DNA from 2 places in the Tardiphaga sp. 841_E9_N1_2 genome. Region 1 is predicted to be linked to the other one. Evidence: predicted binding sites of a transcription regulator. Region 1 holds the regulator's gene; the other holds the start of a gene.
What was found. The regulator LexA, encoded in region 1, represses DNA repair genes until DNA is damaged. The targets are predictions, from matches to a motif close to TGTTCNNNNTGTGTTCNG.
Positions count from the first base shown of each region.

Region 1 (3,112 bases):
TCGAACAGCCGGTCGTCATCCGACCATCACGCGACACCGACGTCGATGCCATGCTGGCGATCTATCGCCGGCACATCCGGCAAGGCGTCGAGGAAGGCGTCAGCGACGCCGACACGCCGCAGCCCGACGATCTCAGAGACCGGCGCAAGAACCTGCGCAGCAAACGGTTCCCGCATCTCGTCGCCACGCAAGGCGGCGAGGTCGTCGGCTACGCCTATGTGGTGCTGTTTCGGAAGCGACCGGCCTATCGCTACACGGTCAAGCATTCGATCTATATCCACCACGGACATGTCGGCCGGGGCATCGGCCGGCTGTTGATGCGCGAGTTGATCGATGTCTGCGCGGCGGCCGGCTTCCGGCAGATCATCGGCTATATCGATGCCGACAACACGGCCTCGCTCGGCTTACATGAGAGCTTCGGCTTTGCCCGCGTCGGCTTGCTGCCCGGCGTCGCCTATCGCTCCGGCCGCTGGGCCGACACGATCATGGTTCAGCGCTCGCTGGCGACCGGCTCCACGACTCCGCCGCCGCCCATTGGGCGCGTGACGTCCGCGTAGCCCAAGCGACCGCGGAAGCATTTTCCATGTCCGTCGAGGATCGACGACTGGTGAGGAACAGCCTCCTCAAACCTCACTCAACGTGCGTTCTGTTGACGGCAAATTAAGCATTGCAGAACACATATGGAACATATAGTGTTCGTTCATGATTTGTTTCGAGATTCTGTGGCTTTGAGTAGTTTGAGAGTGCCCGAACTCGCGCAACCGATCTTCGAACGATCGTCTCTGGATTGAGGCTCACCGTTCGAAGGCCCTTTTAAACGCACGCGGCGGCCGACACCGTCAACTGAGGATGGCTTCAGATGCTCACGCGCAAACAATACGAACTCCTGCGATTCATCGATCAACGGCTGAAGGAAGCCGGCGTCCCGCCCTCCTTCGACGAGATGAAGGATGCGCTCGACCTGCGCTCGAAGTCCGGCATCCATCGTCTGATCACGGCGCTGGAAGAACGCGGCTTCATACGCCGTCTGCCCAACCGCGCCCGTGCCATCGAAGTCATCAAGCTGCCAGAGCTCGGCGCGCCGGTCACCGGCGGCACCGGGCGCCGCGGCTTCACGCCCAGCGTCATCGAAGGCACGCTTGGCAAGGTGCGTTCGGCCGCCAGCATCGCCAGCAACAGCGGTGATGATGACAATGGCCGCACGGTTGCTATCCCGGTCATGGGCCGAATCGCGGCCGGTACGCCGATCGAGGCGCTGCAGACCCGCAGCCACACCATCAGCATGCCCGCGGACATGCTCGGCTCCGGCGAACATTACGCGCTCGAAGTGCGCGGCGATTCCATGCAGGACGCCGGCATTCTCGATGGCGATACCGTGCTGATCCAGCGCAACGAGAGCGCCGACACCGGCGACATCGTGGTGGCCCTGATCGACGACGAGGAAGCCACGTTGAAGCGCTTCCGCCGCCGCGGCGCGTCGATCGCGCTGGAGCCCGCCAACGACGCCTACGAGGTCCGCATCCTGCCGCCCAACCGGGTGCGCATTCAGGGCAAGCTGATCGGCCTGTATCGCCGCTACTGAGATTGCGCCTCGGCGGATTACTGATCTTCGGGTTGAAGATCGGTTTCCGCTGGCGTCGCATCCACCGGCCGGTTTTGTGGCGTGCGACTGTTCTGGATCAGATCGTGCTGGGGCTCATCGGGGATGGCGCGCGACCACGGGCGGTCCAGGCCACGCGGGCGCACGGCATCGATGGTAAAGCCGTTCGCGGTTCGCTGCAGGCTCACCGCACCATTTCGTTGCAAGCGATCCTGATCGATCACCAGCGCCCTGCAATCCCTCGGCGATTGTCTCGTTGTGATGATGAGTGCCGCTTTCTCGCAATCATCTGTGAATGCATCCGGCTGTAAAACCAGCGCCACCAAAGCGCCATCGGCCAGCGCCGCGATGCACCCGTCGCGGTCGCAGGACACACCGTGGCTGAGGGAGGCATCCGTTGGCAGCCGGGCGTCGGCATCACCGGCAAGCCACTCCTTCGCGAGAAACGCATCCTTGGCGCTGCGCATCATATGCAGGCGCCCCTCCCTGCCCCGTACCGCAACGCTGTGACCGTCACCCGAAATCAGGACATCCGGCTGCTTGACCAGCAACGCCCAGACAATCGAGAGCGCAAGCACACCAAGCCCTGCGAGGCGCAACGGCGTGCGCAGCAATCCCAGCACGATGATGCCGATACTGGCTGATATCAGCGGTCCCGTCCCGAAGGCCGGCATCCGGCCGATGGCGCCGGGCAAGGCTGCCACCCATTGCGTGACGACAATCATCCACTGGATGCCGACATCCATCAGCCGCCAGAACACACCGTCAAAGCCAAACGGCATGGCCACCAAACCGAGAATACCCGTCGGCATAACCAGTGCCGAGACCACCGGCATCGCCAGGAGATTGGCGACGACGCCATAAGGCGTGACGCGATGGAAATGAAATGCGGCATAGGGCGTGGTGGCAAGGCCCGCGACCAGCGAAGCCAGTACGAGCATCGCGATCTCGCGTCCGCCCCATAGCGCCACGCGCGCGGTCGCGGAATGATCGGGCGAGGCAAACAGCGCGGGCATGCCTATCTGCACCAATGCGACCAGCCCCAGCGTCGCCGCGAATGACATCTGAAAACTCGGATGCACCAGTGCTTCCGGCGCCACGATCAGCACAACCATTGCTGCCACCGCCAGCGTACGGAACGTCACCGCCCGGCGATCGACCATGACTGCCATCAACACAACGGCCGTCATGAAAAAGGATCTCTGTGTCGCGACTTCGGCACCTGACAGCAGCAAATAGAACAGTGCTGCGAATAACGCCGCAGCCGCTGCGACTTTCTTGATCGGGAATGTCACCGTCAGGACAGGGATCAGTGCCAGCAGTGCGCGTATCGCAAAGAACACCACGCCGGCGACAACGGCCATGTGATAGCCAGAGATCGACAACACATGACCGAGGCCGGAGATGAACATCGCATCATTGACGTCAGCCGAAATCGCATCGCGGCGGCCCGTGAGCAGCGCCGTGGCAATGGCGCGGCTATCGCCCGAGAGCACGGTGCGGATCCGCGCG
Region 1 covers NZ_JBPWQC010000001.1:1,034,807-1,037,918, reverse strand. The annotation lists gene AB8A50_RS04855 (GNAT family N-acetyltransferase) at 1-557, shown strand, start outside; gene lexA (transcriptional repressor LexA) at 860-1,582, shown strand; gene AB8A50_RS04845 (ComEC/Rec2 family competence protein) at 1,600-3,112, opposite strand, start outside.

Region 2 (3,112 bases), 2.9 Mb from region 1:
TGGCGCGGCACCTCCGCCAGCGACACCTGCAGCGACGCGATCGATGAGAAATCCAGCTTCGAATTGCGCCACTGCAGCACCTTCACCGGCTCGAAGATGTGGTTCTGCAACTGATTGACGAGTTCGGGCTCGAACGGCTCGCAGCGACCTGTGGTGCCAAAGGTACCGTTGCGTGTGGCGCGGCCCGCCCGGCCGGCGATCTGCGCGAATTCCGACGGCGTAAGGCGGCGGAATTGATAGCCGTCATATTTGCGATCGCTGGCAAAGGCGACGTGGTCGACGTCGAGATTGAGGCCCATTCCGACCGCGTCGGTTGCCACTAAGTAGTCAACGTCACCGTTCTGGAACATCGCCACCTGCGCGTTGCGGGTGCGCGGCGACAGCGAGCCCAGCACCACCGCAGCGCCGCCGTGCTGGCGCTTGATCAGTTCGGCGATGGCGTAAACTTCATCGGCGGAAAACGCGACAATCGCTGTCCTGCGCGGCTGCCGCGTGATCTTGCGATCGCCGGCAAATTCCAGATGCGACAGCCGCGGCCGCGTCACGATGCTGGCGCCGGGCAGCAAACGCTCGATGATCGGGCGCATGGTGGCGGCGCCCAAAAGCAGCGTTTCGTCGCGGCCGCGGCGATGCAGGATGCGATCGGTGAAGACGTGACCGCGCTCCAGATCTGCCGCGATCTGGATTTCATCGACGGCCAGAAACGACACGTCGAGATCCCGCGGCATGGCCTCGACGGTGGACACCCAGTAGCGCGGCTTGGCCGGCTTGATCTTCTCCTCGCCGGTGATCAGCGCCACGGCTTCGGGGCCGACGCGGTCCAAAATTTTATTATAGACCTCGCGCGCCAGGAGGCGCAGCGGCAGGCCGATGATGCCCGACGAATGCGCGAGCATGCGCTCGATGGCGAGATGGGTCTTGCCGGTATTGGTGGGGCCGAGCACTGCGGTGACGCCGGCGCCGGGGGCCCTGCCGTTGGACAGCGTGGGCGGAGAAGACAAAAAGGCCATGTTTTTCAGATATTTCCGCGTCGCCGACTGTCAAGACCGAGACAGGTTACGACGCTTCAGAGCCGCGCTTTTTGATGGTTTGGAACGAGTCCGGAACGAAAGCGGCCCGAATCGGTGACTCGGCACCTCCATGGCCGCATCACCCCAACATCTCGCGCTGACATTCTCCGAGACTGACTAGATCAAGTTTGTGACAGCGCAACAAGGGCCGACAAATCCCCGAAGTTATGAACAGCGCACGGACTCCGAACCGGCTTTGAGTCAAGCCGGGATCCTGCGCAAATCCTGCGGCGCGTTTGCGACGATGCTGCGATGGCGCACTTTGTCTTGCGGCATCATTGCGGCAGCGTCCCGTCTCGGTCCCTCATGGTGAGGAGCGCGGCTTCGCGCGTCTCGAACCATGAGCTGGCGGGGTCGACTCAGTTCGTCTTGGCCACGGCCTTGGCCGGCGCGGGGGTGGTGACGAATTCGGTGGCTTCCAGCATGGCGACGCCGAGCGGGGTCGGCACCACCATGCGATACGGCACCAGCACGCGGGTTCCGGCGATCGGCACCAGGGTCACTTCGATATTGCGCTGGGCGGCAAGATATTTGATGGCGGCGCGGTCGGGCACATAGCCGGCGATCGGCGTGAAATAGACGGCGCAGACGATGGCAGGCCCGCGATAGCCCTTCTCGGCCTTCACGCTTTCCATGCGCTTGTAGTCGAGCTTGAGATCGTAGCGCATGCGGCCGTCGAAGATCGACGCGCCGGTGCGGCACGAATCCGGCGTCAGCAACTCGCCGGTGCCGCCAACGCGCATCAGCGAGCCGGTCATCGGATCGATCACGTTGCGGCGATGCGCATCGGTGATCGGAATCTTCTCGGGATCGAGCGGCGGCTCCGGATCGATGGAGAACTCCTTCACATAGCCCGGCGTGATCAGCATCTTGATCGTCTCGGACTTCTTCGCGGAGGTGGTGACGGCCTGATAATTCGACGGCACCAGCGCGCCCGCGACCACGCGGCCGGTGGACTGGCCGGAGCCCGAGCCGCCGGCAAAGGCTTTCAGCAGACCGGCGGTGCCGCCACTGGCCGTCGCGGAATACTGGTCTTCATTGATGTCGATGGCCCACTGGCCCTTGCCCACCGCAATGCCGGCGAGGCTGGCTTCATATTTGGCCTCAAGCTTGCCGCCCGCCAACACCGCCTGCGCAGGGGCCTGAACCGGCACGGCGGCCGGGGCCTGGCCTTGAGTTTGGCCTTGCGTCTGGCTTTGGATCTGGCCTTGCACCTGCGCCGAGGCGTCCACCGGCAAAACCGGCAGCATCAGGCCCGCGGCGACGGCGAAACGCGCGCCAAGGCCCGCAAACCGCACTCTTGCGGGCGCGGCGGTCCGCGGGGTGGTCACCGGTCGGGTCACAAAGCGGGGCGTGCGAAGGCTCACTTGCTGATATCACCTGGTCGGCGATCCCCGGCCAAAGGCGCAGGGCCGCATCGCTCAATTGGGCTGGAGCGACCTGTTTCCGGCCCGAATACGTCGTTTATATGATGGGAACCGCGCCAGATTCCATGTGGTTTCCGCTCGTAGGCCGGGCTATACAGAACCCGAATGCGGGGAGTTTTGCCGGTTTTGCCGCGACTTTCGCGGGCCGGATATCTTGACGATCGCGGCCAAGCCCCCTATACGTCCGCCACTCCTGAAATGGACGTGATTTTTGACCCCCTGCCCGGCTTTGGGCTCTTCGCCTTTTAGCTGCGGGGATGACAGAGGATTTTCGCCATGTCTCGGCGCTGTGAACTGACACTGAAGGGCCCCCAGGTGGGCCACAAGGTGAGCCACTCGAACATCAAGACCAAGCGCCGGTTTCTGCCGAACCTGGTCAATGTGACCTTCCTGTCCGACGTGCTCGGCCGCGGCGTGCGCCTGCGCGTGTCGGCCAATGCCGTGAAGTCGGTCGACCACCGCGGTGGCTTCGATGCCTATCTGATCAAGGCCCGCGAGAGCGAGCTGTCCCAGAAGGCCGTGCTGCTCAAGCGCGCCATCGAAAAGAAGAAGGCCGAGACCGCAGCAGTCGCGGCCTGAGCCTGACCCGCCGCTCACACTGAGCGGACTGAAATT
Region 2 covers NZ_JBPWQC010000001.1:3,905,000-3,908,111, forward strand. The annotation lists gene AB8A50_RS18815 (helicase-related protein) at 1-1,010, opposite strand, end outside; gene AB8A50_RS18820 (DUF3108 domain-containing protein) at 1,430-2,401, opposite strand; gene rpmB (50S ribosomal protein L28) at 2,774-3,076, shown strand.
Region 2: AB8A50_RS18815 (helicase-related protein) is a predicted target of LexA. The motif match lies at 1,091-1,108, and genes of this name have one in related genera.